3 regions of the Sphingobium sp. B10D7B genome follow, and region 3 is predicted to be linked to each of the others. Evidence: predicted binding sites of a transcription regulator. Region 3 holds the regulator's gene; each other region holds the start of a gene.
The links. Region 3 encodes LexA, which represses DNA repair genes until DNA is damaged. Its sites were predicted from a motif close to GTTCCNCNCTTGTTCT; they were not measured.
Positions count from the first base shown of each region.

Region 1: a site for LexA is predicted at 2,820-2,835, ahead of M2331_RS08110 (LexA family protein). Genes of this name have one in related genera too.
Region 2: a site for LexA is predicted at 2,972-2,987, ahead of M2331_RS06515 (PA0069 family radical SAM protein). Genes of this name have one in related genera too.

Region 1 is NZ_JAOQOQ010000001.1:1,709,352-1,714,534, reverse strand. It holds gene M2331_RS08125 (LexA family protein) at 1-310, opposite strand, end outside; gene M2331_RS08120 (hypothetical protein) at 474-1,070, shown strand; gene M2331_RS08115 (Y-family DNA polymerase) at 1,083-2,345, opposite strand; gene M2331_RS08110 (LexA family protein) at 2,342-2,779, opposite strand; gene M2331_RS08105 (hypothetical protein) at 2,884-3,132, opposite strand; gene M2331_RS08100 (hypothetical protein) at 3,431-4,138, opposite strand; gene M2331_RS08095 (hypothetical protein) at 4,299-4,844, opposite strand; gene M2331_RS08090 (STAS-like domain-containing protein) at 4,846-5,154, opposite strand; gene M2331_RS08085 (hypothetical protein) at 5,157-5,183, opposite strand, start outside.
Region 2 is NZ_JAOQOQ010000001.1:1,386,820-1,392,002, forward strand. It holds gene dnaE (DNA polymerase III subunit alpha) at 1-1,061, shown strand, start outside; gene M2331_RS06510 (PEPxxWA-CTERM sorting domain-containing protein) at 1,255-1,857, shown strand; gene M2331_RS06515 (PA0069 family radical SAM protein) at 1,884-2,963, opposite strand; gene M2331_RS06520 (YbjN domain-containing protein) at 3,071-3,583, shown strand; gene rmuC (DNA recombination protein RmuC) at 3,650-5,104, shown strand; gene M2331_RS06530 (HAD family hydrolase) at 5,101-5,183, opposite strand, start outside.
Region 3 is NZ_JAOQOQ010000001.1:1,856,533-1,861,715, reverse strand. It holds gene gltX (glutamate--tRNA ligase) at 1-688, opposite strand, end outside; gene M2331_RS08845 (ComEC/Rec2 family competence protein) at 781-2,874, shown strand; gene lexA (transcriptional repressor LexA) at 2,899-3,603, opposite strand; gene M2331_RS08835 (bestrophin family protein) at 3,729-4,625, opposite strand; gene M2331_RS08830 (GFA family protein) at 4,820-5,183, shown strand, end outside.

The sequences.
Region 1 (5,183 bases), 150 kb from region 3:
CCAGCACAGCAGGCGGGAGCAGGCCCGCATTTGTCACGACATAACCGGCCGCCTGCAGGCGGCGCAGCGCTTCCTCTTCGGCCGAGATCGGGCGGATGCCGCGCGGCACGCCCGGGAAGTACCGGATGCGCCCTTCACGCGCGAGCTGGCGCACATGCCCCTGAGCCCGCGATCGGTTCGAGTTCAGCGCAGCGGCCAGCTCGGACAGGCTGGGGCCGATGCCGCGCGCGGCAAAGAACTGCTCGATGAATGCGAGCGCCTGCAGCTTGCGGCTCGCCATCATGGGCGAGAGCCGGGGAACATCGTGCATAGTGGAACCTCACCCTCCGCCTGTAGACATAAAGGGAACAGGCAAAAAATGCGAGGAAGTTAAGAGGTTGCGCGCGATGTTCGGCGTGACGTCGGCTTGCGCTGGGCGGCCGAGATTGTATTCCCGAGCCGGGGTGTTCGGCGCGTCGCGCAGATCGGGGCAGATGAAACTGAAATCTCTGGATTGGTCCGGCTTCCGCAGCGGAGTGGGTAAGTTCTCTGCTTGGAACAAGCGCTGGCTCGCAACATGGTGGCTATGGGGTCCTTTGCTCTTCGCCTCGATTGGTTATCTCGACCCTGGCAATGACCGGGCGGACATGTACGATGTTGCCCGGTCGGCGCCGCGCTTCGTGCGGGAAGGGGTGGTAGACGACATCGGAATTCCGAGCCGCTGGATGCAGCTCACTATGCCCAATGGTACTCGGCGAGTAAGCTGCGAGGCCGCGCGACCGCGCACGAGAGACACCGATTGCCTTCCACGAGAGCGTTTTCCGCTACGGGTCAAACTGACCTTGGTAGACTATAAAAAGCACTGGTTGATCATCAGCGCCGCCGACAAAAATGGCGTGATCCTGAGCGAGCAAGAGCAACTCGGCTATCTGAAGCGCATGTCGGAGTTCAGTAAATCAAGGACCCCCGGCAAGACATTTATCGAGAGCTTCATGTTAGGATTTGCAGTCGGCGGCCCGCTCACGCTCCTCGCGTTCCGCCGACGCAGGAAACTTCAACAAGCGGCAGACGCTGCCAACCAGACCGAATGACCGACATGCGCTCTACCGCGCCACCGGGATCTGCCGAATATCCGTCGTCCATGATGGGCTCTTCTGCCCCCGCTTGGTGTCGAAGCTCCGCCCGCCAAAACCCTGCGCGGCCAGCTGGATCGTGCCCCGGCCGAACCGGTCGTTGAGCCCGTCCATCGCCGCCAGCAGGCCCCGCGCGCGCGGATCGGCCTGGACGAACAGATCGCCTTGGCCTGTCCCTTCCGGCACCAGCTCCTCGAGCAACACCCCGCACTTGGTATAGACCGCACCCGGCTGATGCATCGCCTCCATCATCTTGCCGGCGAGGGCGGCGATGATGCGCGGATCGTTGCTCGGGGGCGACAGGCGCGTCTGCCGGCTCGCCGAGGGCGCATTGGCGCGGAACCGCGATCCATGCGCAAAGGCGATCAGCCGCGTCGCCATCAGGCTTTGCTCCCGCAGCTTCTCTGCCGCGCGTACCGCGCGCCGCACCATGGCTTCGCGCAGCTCGCTCAGATCAGTGACCGGCGCGCCGAACTGGCGCGTCACGGCGGTCGCCTTGCGCGCCTCCGGCTCGGGCTTGAAGTCGTCGCAGGCGATGCCGTTCAGCTCCAGCACCAGGCGCTCGAGCACGACCGTGCCAACCGAGCGCGACACCGCCGGGGGCAGGGCGACCAGATCGGCCACGGTGCGCACGCCCAGCGGCTGCAGCCGCGCCGCCAGCGCCCGCGCGATGCCCCACACCTCCGTCACCGGCCATTGCGCAAACAGCCGCGCGCGCAGCTCGGTATCGTGCAGATCCAAGACGCCGCCCCATATCTTCTCCGTGGCCTTGGCGAGTGCGTTGGCCACCTTGGAGAGCGTGCGTGTCGGCCCCAGGCCGATCCGCGTTGGCAGGCCCACCGTGCGCAGGATCGCGGCGCGCAGCGCGTGCGCCGCCGCCACATCGCCGCGGCCGTCGGCCAGCGTCGGCAGCTGATAGAAGCTCTCATCGATCGAGTAGATCTCCACCAGGTCGCTATGCTCGCCGATCACCGCGTTGAACCGGCGGTTCATGTCCGCATAGAGCTCGTAATTGGAGGATCGCAGCTCGATACCGTGCCGCTTGATCACGTCGCGGATCTTGAACACCGGATCGCCCATCTTGATGTGCAGCGCCTTGGCCTCGGCGCTGCGCGCGATCGCGCAGCCGTCATTGTTGGAGAGGACGATCACCGGCACCCGCCGCAGGCGCGGGTCGAACACCCGCTCGCTGGAGACATACATGTTCTCCACGTCGACGATCGCCCAGCTCACCGCTGATAATCGCGCACGCCGGCGCGCACCACGCCCCATATCTCCGTCGATTCGTCGGCGACGTGATTGGCATAGCTCTGCCGGCTGTTGCGCGCTTCCAGATAGGGCACGCCGCCGCGATAGACGAGCTGGCGGCACACAAAGCCACCGGCGACGATCGCGATGACGATATGGCCGTTGCGCGGCGTCACGTCGCGATCCACCACGACGACATCGCGGTCGGAAATGCCGGCGTCGATCATGCTGGAGCCATCAATGCGGAAGACGAAGCTCCCGGCCCGGTTGAGCCGAAGCAACTCCGCCAGATTGATGGCATCCTCCTCCCAGTCCTGGGCGGGGCTTGGAAAGCCGGCTCCCGCCACGCCGATCGGCTTGAACCGGATGCCCGGCGCCATGTCGGCGAGCGGGACCGGCTGCGCGATTGGCAGCAGCATGATCAGATTCCCTGGCTCGTCAGCTCACATAACGCCAAAGAGAACAGATTGGGAACATCCCAAACGTGCAACTCGTCGCTTTCTGCTCGATGCGGACCGGCAGCCTAACTGCCAGCGGTCGGATTCACGTAAGTTCCAGTGGCTAGGCCGACGGCGACAAATCCGACATTCAACCACGATAGCCAGCAGATCAGCAGCGCGCCCAAGCCGTTTCCGATGGCGAAGTTCATGCCCATCGATATGAACACGCCGACAAAATAGGCGATTGAGCTCATCTCCGCGATCTGCTGCGCAGAGTTGGCGGTGGCGCTTCTGATCGCCCGCAGCTCCGTCAGAATCTCGGAATTATCCACGGTAGCGAGAATTTGCCCCGGTACCGCAGTTGCTGCTGGCGCAGCGATTGATCCGCCAATGCGGCCCGCATAGCCGCAGCCGCCACAGGCTTCGCAAACGGATCCCGACGATCTGTACCCATTGCCATAGCACAGCTTGCAGGGTGTGGCGGGCTCGAGGACGTGTACAGACCCCGCTCCACCGCAGCCCTCGCAAATCGATCCAGACGACCGGTATCCATTCCCGTAACAAAGCTTGCAAGACACAGCTGTCGTCATGATTCTCCCTCCGACGTCTCTGGGCCGCCGGCCCGCGCGCTTAATTCTGTGGCCGCAGCGTCAGATTTCCCAAGTCTTTGTGTTCATAGGTGTTGAGATAAACCGGTTCTTCAGTGGGCTGCAGAACGCCGCCGGAGAATTTGAACTCCTCAAACTCGCCACCGTGCGTTTCGCCTTTTTCATCGCGTCGCAGCGCATAGCGATAACAGAATTCATGGCCCATGATGCCGCTCCAACGCTCCCGCAAATCCTTGCGCCACCGCTCGAGACCGTCAGGCTCGGCGCTGATGTCGGTCGACTGAATTTTTGCCACATTGTCGAATGAGGTGTAATAGTTTGCCCGCTCGACTGACCACTCGTCGGTTGTCACACAGATCGCATCGCCCTTCAGCTTTTGCTGGTGCCGCATGACCTGCTTCTCGACGTCGTTCCACTTATAGATCGCCATCGTGTTCACTTGCGTAGGGCCGACCACGGTCTCCGCATATTGCACGCTCTCGCAACTGTCGCCGACCCCAGGGGCATAGCAATACAGGACGCCGTTCTTGAATTTTTCGAACATGGTCTGTGCAGAGGCATAGGACCGGCCATCAGGCGTCGTCGCCGGCGCCGCGGCCGCAACGTCCTGGCTGCTGCCCGCGGCGCTACCTGCGGCGTTATTGTCCGGCGCCTTTTGCTCTGCACATGCTGTCAAAATGAGCAGCGCCGCAATGACGACCTGCTCGCGAAGACGATTCTTATTTTTCACGATAACCCCCCCCACAAGGTTTACGCAATGTTCACCGAGTCCGCTGAGGTGGCAAGGGTGAAAATGACCGCGCGATCATCGGCGCCTCTATCGGGGTATTGCGGCGCGGAACCTCACGCAACATTGGCGGGCGTCTTGGAGCAAAGCCGGTCTGGAGGCGCTAACGGCTGTCTGAGGGCATCAAAAATATCCCTCCGAAGGGTATCCAACGCAGCCATCTCGAACTTTTGCTAGGTGGGGGGTATTTATAGTAAAATGCTAGGTTGATCGCGCTCATTAAATCTTGAGCGCAATATGCAAGCTCTCCAATCCTAACCGTATCTGCAGCGGACTTGCGCCGACCCTTTTTCTCAAAGTCTCCGCTAGTGGCGGCTTGGCGGACCGCTACGAGTAAACCGGTGTCGACAGCCAGCCCCACATGCTCGAGCAATTCCAACTGGCGGCTCAAAGCTAAGAGATTGGCCTTCAAGGACACGGCATGAGATGCGCGGTCGTCAGCGACATTGCCCAACCAGTAATCCCTCGCGGATTGAATCACATCAAGGATATTTCCGCGGCAGTCGCTGACTAGCTCTCGAACTTCCTTACGGAAATCGCGGGCGTCGGTCATCTTCGCGACGGTGAACCAGCCGACGACTGTAACGATTGACGTGACCACAAAGCCTAATGCCGGCAAGTCAACCACGCCTGATGGCGGCGTTGCCATGCTACCGCTTGAACCAATATCCTTGGATCTCGGTCTGGAGCGAGCGATCGCGCGATTCCAAGATGATATGATCCTTCAAAAATTCGGGTGAATATCCGCGCCGAATTAAGCCGCCGAACGCCTCCTCGAGGAATGAGGACCCCATGCCACGGGTGCCATCGAGTTCCACAGTTATCTGTCGTGACTTTTCTAGATGTGGCACCAGGAATTTCTCACGAAACCGCTCGCCTGAGTTCGGGCCATCGCTGATGAAGCGCCCCGCCGGAGAGCGCGAAAAATCCTGAGCTATGCTGATCATCGCTTTTTCCATGGTCACTCGTGCAGATTCGATTCGATTGG
Region 2 (5,183 bases), 470 kb from region 3:
ATTTCTCGGTGGAACCGGACCCGGAGGACGCCAGCCGCCATGCGGTGCGCTATGCGCTGGGCGGCCTCAAGGGCGTGGGCGAGAAGGCGATGGAGACGCTGGTCGAGGAGCGGGTCCGGGGCGGCGCGTTCCGCGATCTCGATGATCTCGCCGGACGGATCGAGCCGCGCCTGCTCAATCGTCGGCAGCTTGAGAGTCTGGCGGCGGCGGGCGCCTTCGACAGCCTGGGTCTGGACCGCGCGGTGGTCCATGCCGCGGCCGAGGCGCTGCTGGCGGTTGCCGCCAAAGCCGCCGAGCAGCGCGAGAGCGGGCAGGGCGGTTTGTTCGGCGGGGAGGATGTTTCCCATGCGGATGTGCCGCTGCCGGATGTGAAATGGGCCGCCGTCGAGCGCATGGCGCAGGAGAAGGAGGCGTTCGGCTTCTATTTCTCGGCACACCCCGTGGACCGCTATCGCATCCTCGCGCGCGGCAAGGGCGTGCGCAGCTATGCGGAGCTGTGCGGCCAGTCGGATGGCATTGGCGGCGGCGACCGAACCGGCGCGATGATGGCGGGGCTGATCGAGGATATACGCTGGCGCGAGACCAAGCGCGGCGCCCGCTATGCCTCGGCGACCTTCTCGGATTCAAGCGGGCAGTTCCAGGCCAGTTGCTTCGATGAGGAAAGCTGCAAGCTGCTGGCAACCCTGCACGAGAGCAACGAGTGCGCCCTGCTGACCGTGGAGCTGGATCGCCAGCCCGGTGAGGAGACCCCGCGCGTCACCGTGCGCAACGTCCAGTCCTTCGCGCGCCTCGCGGGCACGGCGCGAATGCGGATGGTCATTTCCGTCGAGGAGCCCGGCGCTATTCCTTCGCTCCGGCAGATGCTGGGCGAACGGCGCGGCGCGCGCTCGACGGTGGAGCTGGACGCGGCGCTACCCGATGGCGGGCGGGCGCGGGTCATCCTCGGCGAGGATTTCCAGCTCGATGCCGAGCTTGGCGAGCGGGTCGAAACGGTGCGCGGTGTGACCAAGGTGGTGCTCGCTCAGCACGGGCCACAGCTGGCGCTGGTCGCCTCCCGCTAGACCGTGCCTGAGGCGCGACGTGCTGCACTGCACCGCGCGGGAGCGCGAACCAACGCGGCTTTCCTCGCCTCGTGAGCACAATTGAACGCAGCGCTATTGTGCGTTTGCGAAATGTTAACCATCGCAGCGGCGGGGGTGCCATCCCGTTCATCGGGTGGCGCCGGGGGCGACTCTTAGGACTTGGGAGTTACCGATGAAAACTATGTACAAACTGCCGCTTGTCACAGCGGCGCTCATGGCCGGAGCCGCCTTGGCGGCACCATCACAGGCCGCAATCATCAGCTTCGATGGTCTCTCCGGATCGGGTGATCCGTTCACCAGCTACACGCAGGATGGGTTTACCTTCGCCAATGTGCTGGGGTCTTCCGTGGTCGATACCGGCTCGGGTAATAGCGCGCCCAGCGTCGGCTTTGGCGGCGGGACGGCGCTCAGCCTGTTCGATCTGACAGCGGGCGGCGCAAGCTTCACGCTCGATAGCTTCGATCTGGCAACCGTGGACAGCAACCTGCTCTACAGCGTGACCGGCTTTGCGGGTCAGGTGCCGGTGTTCAGCCTGCTCTCGACCTTCTCCGGAGATTTCTCCACCATCGCCGGCGCCAGTAATCTGGTCGATCGGGTCGTCTTCGGCTTCGTCGTCGGTGGCGCTTCGGCGAACATCGACAATATTGCCGTAAACGGAACCAACGCTCCGCCGGTGCCCGAGCCGGCTGTCTGGGCCATGCTGGTCATCGGCTTCGGCGCGGTTGGCTACACGTTGCGGGGCCGCAAGGCGACGATGCGCGTGTCCTTCAACTGATCTGACATAGCCGAAGGGCGGTCTGTTCATCGCAGCATGCTGAACAGATCGCCCTGATCGGACGGCGGCACGAACAGATCGCGCCGCAGCGCAAGGCGGCCCTTGCCAAGGCCATGGCGTGCCTGAGCGACACGGAAGCGCGTGCCGATCAGCTCCGCATAAGCCCCGGACCCACGCATGCGCGTGCCGAAATTGGGATCATTGTCGCGCCCGCCGCGCATCGACTGAATGAGGCTCATCACCTTGGCGGCCCGGTCCGGATAATGCGCATCGAGCCAGTCCCGGAACAGCGGCGCGACCTCGAAGGGCAGTCGCACCGGAATAAACGAGACCGATTTCGCGCCCGCCTCTGCGGCCGCCGCGACAAGTGCTTCGATCTCATGATCGTTGATGGCCGGGATCATTGGCGACAGGCTTGCGTGGGTCGGCACCCCCGCCTGGGAGAGCCCGCGGATCGCCGCGAGCCGGCTGGCCGGCGAGGGCGCGCGCGGTTCCAGCTTGCGGTGCAGCCCGGCATCCAGTGTCGTCACCGAAATCGCCACCGCGACAAGCCCCTGCGCCGCCATCGACCCCAGCAGATCGAGATCCCGCAACACCCGGTTGGATTTGGTGGTGATCATCAGCGGATGGCGGCAGTCGGCCAGCACCTCGATGCACGCCCGCGTGATGCGATACCGCGCCTCGATGGGCTGATAGGGGTCGGTGTTCGTCCCCATCGCAATGGTCTTCACCACATAAGCGCGCCTGGCGAGTTCCTGCCGCAGCAGCCTGGCCGCGTCCGGCTTGGCGAACAACCGGCTCTCGAAGTCCAGCCCCGGCGAGAGATCGAACCGTGCATGGCTCGGCCGCGCAAAGCAATAAATGCACCCATGTTCGCAGCCCCGATAGGCATTCACCGATTGTTCAAAGCCAATGTCAGGGGAATTGTTGCGGGTGATGATCGTGCGCGCCTGCTCCAGCGTCACGGTGGTGAGCAGGGGTGGCGCCTGGTCCTCCTCGTCCGCCAATCGCGCATCCAGCCAGTCTCCATCCACCTCGCGCGCGGGCAGGTGGAAACGGCTCGATACTTGATTGGCCGGGGCGCCGCGCCCCTTGATCGCAGTCATGCCTCAATAGAACATATGAAGAACATATCTTCAATAGGCTTTGCGGTGTGGCGATGTCGGCTTCATCGCGATAAGGCCGTGGCCGTAACGAGCAAATGGGGACGACGATGAAGACGACCGCTTGGATTTCGGCTGCAGCATGTGCGCTTCTGATGATGGCGGCGCCCGCTCATGCGGCCGATGAGGAACCGTGCGGCAAGGGGCTCATCTGCGCCAATGCGCCCGAGACGGTGGTGAAGGCGATCCAGGACGCCGGCTACAAGGCCAGCCTGAGCAAGAGCGAGTCGAGCGGCAACCCGATGATCACCAGCGCGGCGAGCGGCTACAACTTCAACATCTATTTCTACGAATGCGAGGATGGCAAGGACTGCGCCTCGCTCCACTTCTCGACCAGCTTCGTGGACGACGGCAAGAACACGCCAGAGCTCGCCAATTTGTGGAACCGCAAGAACCGGTTCAGCCAGATGGCGGTGGACGAGGATGGCTCGCTCGACCTGACTTATGACGTGACGACCTATGGGGGCCTGACCCAGCGCAATTTCGCCGATGTCGTAGACTGGTGGCAGACGATGCTCGGCGCCCTCAACAGCTTCTTCCGCGAGCAGGGCCATATCGAGTGACGGGCTTGCGCTTGTGAGGCGGGGGCGATAGGTTCTCATTTCGTTCCTGTTTTGCCGCGAGTTGCCGTGACCGTCGAAAGCCTCGTTCTTAGTCTGATTCTTCTGCTGGTCGGGCTTGCCGCTGGCTGGCTGATGCGCGCCCGCATGGCTGCGCCGGTTGAGGCTGAGCGCAAGGCTCTCGCCGACCGACTCGCCACCCTTGAGGATATGCGCAACGCCGCGCTGCGCGACCTCGCGGTGGCGGCGAGCCGGGCGGAAGAGACCGACGCCTTGCGCGCGAAACTGGAGGACACCGATCGCGCGCGGGACGAGGCCGAACGGATGCTCGCAGCGGTGCAGGCCGATCAGAAGGCGCGGATGGAGGGCTTCGAGGCCCAAATTCGCGCGCTGGGTGAGGCGCGCGAGCAATTGTCTGCGCAGTTCAGTGAGACCGCCGGCAAGTTGCTGAACGAGGCGCAGCGCATGCTCATCGAGCGAGCCGACCAGCGCTTCCATCAGGCTCATGAGAAGAGCGAGGCGAGCCTCAAGGCGCTGTTGCAGCCCGTCGAGACGACGCTCAAGCGCTATGAGGAAGGCCTCGGCAAGGTCGAGAAGGAGCGGGTGGATAGCTACGCCGCGCTCCGCGAGGCCGTTGAGCAGGTTCGGCTGGGCAGCGCCGAGGCGCGGGTCGAGACGGCGCGACTGGTGAATGCGCTGCGCTCCAGCCCCAAGGCGCGCGGGCGCTGGGGCGAGCAGCAATTGCGTAACGTGCTGGAAATGGCGGGGCTCAGCCAGTTCGCCGATTTCCGCTCGGAGGTCTCCGTCGACACCGCCGACGGCCGGCTGCGCCCGGACGTGATTGTGCGTCTGCCCGGGGGGCGGCAACTCATCATAGACGCCAAATGCTCGCTCAACGCCTATCTGGAAGCGGTCGACGCTGTGGACGAGGTGGTGCGGGTCGGGCATCTCAAGGCCCATGCCGGCGCGATCCGCAACCACGCGCAGCAGCTTGGCGCCAAGGATTACTGGACGCGCTTCGGCGATGCGGCGGACTATGTCGTCATGTTCATCCCCGGCGAGCACTTCCTCGCGGCGGCGCTGGAGCAGGATGACGGCCTGTGGGAATGGGCCTTCGAGAAGCGTGTGCTGCTCGCCACGCCGACCAATCTGGTCGCCATTGCGCGCACGGTCGCAAGCGTCTGGCGGCAGGAGAAAATGGCCGAACAGACCCAGCAGATCGCGGCCCTCGGCAAGGAGATGTATGAGCGGCTGGCAAAGGCAACAGAACATCTCGCTGCGCTCGGGAAAAGCCTCAATGGCTCAGTTACTCACTACAACAAGTTCGTCTCCAGCTTCGAGAACCGCGTGCTGGTCACCGGGCGCCGTTTCAAGGATCTGAGTGTCGAAACCGGATCGCGGGAGATCGACGCGATCGAGCCGGTCGAGGCGCTTGGGCGGTTACCTGCACCGGCACCGGGCGAGAGTGCCCCTCAGGAGGCCGATGCGATGGCCGACGAGCGAGTCACAGGGCGCGCGGACTAACGCCGTTCGACCAGGTGGCCTTCCGCAAGCGAAGCCAGCACGATGTCGCGCACAGCGTGCAGATCCTCGACGATGTGGG
Region 3 (5,183 bases):
GCTCGGGCCAGTCCATCGCGCGGATGATGCCGAGCTGGCGGAAGGCGTTGTTGAGATGGTCATCGCCACGGATCACATGAGTGACGCCCATGTCATGATCGTCCACGACGACGGCCAGCATATAGGTGGGCGTGCCGTCCGAGCGGAGCAGGATCATGTCGTCCAGCTCGGCATTCTGCACGACCACGCGGCCCTGCACGGCATCTTCGATGACGGTTTCGCCCTCGCGGGCCGCCTTCAGGCGAATGACATAGGGGGCATCGCCGCCTTCGGAGGGATCGCGGTCGCGCCAGCGCCCGTCGTAGCGCATCGGCTGACGCGCGGCGCGTTGCTGCTCGCGCAGGGCTGCCAGCTCTTCGGGAGTCGCGAAGCATTTATAGGCATGGCCGGCGTCGAGCAGGGCGTTGGCGACCTCGGCATGGCGTGCCGCACGCGCGAACTGGAAGACCGGTTCGTCATCGCCTGCAAGGCCCAGCCAGCTCAAGCCGTCGAAGATCGCCTCGATCGCGGATTCGGTCGAGCGGGCGCGGTCGGTATCCTCGACGCGCAGTAGGAACTTGCCGCCGTGGTGACGGGCGAAAAGATAGTTGAACAGCGCCGTGCGTGCGCCGCCAATGTGGAGATATCCCGTAGGCGAGGGGGCAAAGCGGGTGACGACCGTGCCTGTTTGTTTCCGTCCTTCTGCCACGCTATGCCTGCTTTTCCCTTATGTCGCGGGTGGGTTTCCTAGTGAACGAGAATGCCCCTAGCACGCCTTTTCCGGCTCGACAAATACCGTTGTTGCGCCGCAGCAGTGTCTGGTTGGGACGGCTTCATGCGCGAGCGGAATCGGTGCTGGAGGCCGAGCGGGCGCAACTGCCACTGTGGGTGCCGATCCTGCTGGGCGCCGGGATTATCGCTTGGTTCACTCTGCCTGCGCCGCCGCAGTGGATGGCGTGGATCGCCTTCTGGCTGGGCGCCGCCGCCGCGTTTGGCGCCGTGGGGCGCGGAGGACGCTTGCCTGCTGCGCTGGCCGTCGGCGCGGTGCTGCTGGCGGCGGGCTGTCTGCTGATCTGGGCTAAAGCGCTGCTCGTGGCGCAGCCACCGCTCGCACGCGCCGCGGTGGTGGAGATGGAGGCGCGCGTCCTCTCGGCGACGCCCCTGGCTGCACGGGGACTGGTGCGGCTGGAGGTCGCGCCGCTATCCCGGCCCGATCTGCCGGCGCGGGTCCGCATCAACGCGGCGCCCGATCAGATGGCAGAGGAGATTGCCGCAGGGGACCGCATTGCCGTCCGAGCGCGGCTAATGCCGCCTGCACCGGCTGCCCTGCCGGGCGCTTATGATTTTGCGCGGACGGCCTATTTTTCCGGCCTCGGCGCTACCGGGCGGGCACTCGGCAAAGTGCAGCGCCTCGATGCGGCAACCGCTGGCGGGGATGCGCGCGCGACTCTCGCCCACCACATCGCCGCGCGGTTGCCGGGACCGGAAGGGACGATCGCGATCACGCTCGCCACGGGCAATCAGAACTGGATCAGTGAGGCGGATGCGGACGCGATGCGGCGCAGCGGGCTTGCCCATCTGCTCTCGATCAGTGGCTTGCACGTCTCCGCGCTGATCGGCGGCGTGATTCTCATCATGGTCAGTCTGCTTGCGCTTTCGCCGACCCTTGCGCTGCGCTGGCCGGTGCTGATGATCGCCGCCTGCGTGGGCGGCGCGGCGGGCATCGGCTACACTGTGTTCACCGGGGCGCAGGTGCCGACGATCCGCTCGTGCATTGCCGCTCTGCTGGTAATCGCGGGCATGGCTCTGGGCCGTGAGGCCATCGGGCTGCGCTTGATCGCGACCGGCGCGCTGATCGTGATGATCTTTTGGCCCGAGGCTGTCATCGGCCCCAGCTTCCAGATGAGCTTCGTTGCCGTGACCGCGATTGTGGCGCTTTACGAATATCCCCCCGCACGGCGGCTGTTCGAGCGACGCGATGAAGGGCGGATAAAGCGCTGGACCCGCAGCCTCGGCGCCTTGCTGGCGACAGGTTTGCTGGTGGAGCTGGTGCTGACGCCGATTGCCTTCGCTCATTTTCATCGCTCGGGCCTGCTTGGCGCGGCGGCCAATATGATCGCCATTCCACTCACAAGCTTCGTGGTGATGCCGGCTGAGGTGCTCGCGCTGGTGCTCGACGCTGTGGGGCTGGGGGCGCCCGTGTGGTGGGTGGTCGGCGTGGCGCTCAAGTTCCTTCTGTGGATCGCGCATAGTGTCGCCAGTCAGCCCTTTGCCACGCTGTCGCTGCCCGTCTCCAGCGGACTGGCCTTTGCGCTCGCCATGATCGGCCTCTTGTGGCTGATGCTTTGGCACACGGCGCTGCGATGGTGGGGCCTGCCTCTGGCGGCGCTCGGCTTTTTCCTGACATTTCTGGCACCGTCCGCCGATGTGCTGGTCACCGCCGATGGTCATCATGTGGCGGTGCGTCTGGGCGACGGGCGGATGGCGCTGTTGCGGGACCGGAGCGGGGATTATGTTCGTACCACTTTGGCCGAGGCCAGCGCCTATGACGGTGAGTTTGCGTCCCTGACGCAGGCGCCGGACACGCGATGCACGCGGGACATGTGCGCGATGACATTGCCGGGCCGTACCGGCCAGCCGCCGGTTCACCTGCTGATCAGTCGCTCGCGCCTGCTGGTTCCCTATCCCGAGTTGGTGGCCGCCTGCGCACAGGCTGATCTTGTGATTGCTGACCGACGCCTGCCGCCCGGATGTGTGCCGCGCTGGGCAAAGCTGGATCGGCCCGCACTGAGTGCCATGGGGGGCGCACTGGTCCTGCTGGACAGCCGGGAGATCGTGCCGGGCCACGACCCGCGCAGTCGCCATCCCTGGATAGCGGGCACCGGCTCGCGCTAGAGCCAGCGTCCCAAACCGCCCGTCTCAGTTATAGCGCCGCAATAGCCCTGCGAGCCGACCCTGAATGCGCACCTGCCGCGCCTCATAGGTTTGCGGCTCATGATCGCGATTGGCGGGGTCGAGCCTCACCTTGCGGCCGTCATGATGGAAATATTTGAGCGTCGCTTCATTCTCGTCGATGAGGGCAACGACGATCTGGCCATCGCGCGCCGTCTCGGTCCGTTGGATCAGCGCGAAGTCACCGTCGAAAATCCCTGCTTCGATCATCGAGTCACCGGAGACTTCCAGCGCGTAATGATCGCCGGCGCCCAGCAACGCGGCCGGGACCGGCAGCATGGTGTCGCTCTCCATCGCCTCGATGGGAAGACCGGCAGCGATGCGCCCATGCAGCGGAATTTCGATCACGTCATTGGCGGCGATAGGGATCGTCCGCGCCGGCGCGGTGGGCGCCTTGCGCAGCGGGGTCACGTTGGTGGCCGCCGCCGGCTCTTCCGTCCGCTCTGCCACGGGCATACCATCCGGCAGTTTGAGGATTTCGAGCGCCCGCGCGCGATTGGGCAGCCTGCGGATGAAGCCGCGCTCTTCCAGCGCGCTGATCAGCCGGTGGATGCCGGACTTCGACTTGAGGTCCAGCGCCTCCTTCATCTCCTCGAAACTGGGCGAGACGCCACCCTGATCGAGATGCTGCTTGATGTAGCTGAGCAGTTGCTGTTGCTTGGCGGTCAACATGAGTGGTTCCCCAATATGGAACGGACGGAGAACGTTTAGGAAACGAATCGAGCCACGTCAACACGGATCGGCCGAATATCTCGCGTTTCGGTGGGCGGGCGCTCCAGCCTTGCGCTAGCGAGCGATCAGGTCAGGATGTGCTGATCGGGCGCGATGGGCGCGGGGAGATCAGTCGCGCCGAGGCGGGCGAGCATTTCGCGTTCCACCGTCCGCGTCATAGCATCGAGCGGCAAATCGTTGGGATCATAGCCGAACGGGTCTTCCAGCTGATCGCCCAAGGCGTCCAGCCCGAAGAAGGTGTAGCTCGCCACCAGCACCGGAATGAGGGCCCACCAGCCCAGCGAACCAGCCAGGGCGAAAGGCAGCAACAGGCAGAAGACGTAGGTCGTGCGGTGGAGAATGAGCGAATAGGTGAACGGTACCGGCGTGCTGGCGATCCGCTCGCAGGCCGCCTGCACATCGCTGAGCGCCTTGAGCTGCCCCTCGATGAGCGAGTGGTGGATGGGATTGATCTTTTCATCTGCGGAGAGGCGCAAGCAGTGCGCGCCCATCTCGTAGAGCACGGTGTCGGTAGGGTTCGGGGAGGTGCGCCAAGGCCCATCCTTTACCCACCTGCCGATCGCGGCCGCCTCGTCATGCTGGCGCAGGCGGGCAGCAAGACCGTTGGTGAAGCCGCAGATGCCGCGGAGCAGCGGGGTGCGTTCCTCCTCAGGCAGCGAGGAGGTGAGTCGCGCGAAGGAGCGGCTCGCGATGATCAGCGCGCCCCATTGCTTGCGACCCTCCCACCAGCGATCATAACAGGCGCTGTTGCGGAAGCTCATGAAGATGGAGAGCGACAGGCCGATCAGCGCGAATGGAATGCCGCTGATCTGCGCGAACAGCCCGGGCCAGGCGCGCGCCGCGAGAATGGCCGCCACGCTGGCCACGGCGATGCCCGCCAGCCGATGCTGGATATGCGGCATGATCGTGCCGCGATAGGCGAACAGCACTTCGAGCAAGCCAAGGCGGTTGCGAACGATCACGGGCGGACATCTCCTGCCAGGGCACGCGGCCACCGGACATGGGCCGGGCACCGGGCGCGCTCGCCATGCGGAGGATGCGCGCGCAGATCAAGGATTAAGTGGCCGCAAGGGGAAGCGCGCAATGGGCGCTGAGGGAACCGGCGGAGATAAGAGCGGTTCAGCTCGAGAGACGATCACCACAAGAGGACCGTGCCATGCCCCTCAAGCTCGAAGGTTCCTGTCGATGCGGCGCCGTGCGCTTGTCCGTCGACAGCCACGCGCCGGTGCCATTCCTGCGCTGTTATTGCTCGATCTGCCGCAAGACCGCCGGCGGTGGCGGCTATGCCATCAATCTCCACGCCGACAAGCGCACGCTCAAGGTGCAAGGCGAGACCGCCATCTATCACGCTACGCTGGACGATGGTGAAGGCAGCTGCCAGGTCAGCACCGGCGAGCGGCACTTCTGCCCGTCCTGCGCGAGCGCGCTCTGGGTGTTCAGCCCGGAGTATCCTGACCTGCTCCACCCTTTCGCTTCCGCGATCGACAGCGATTTGCCCAAGGCGCCGTCGCTCGTGCACA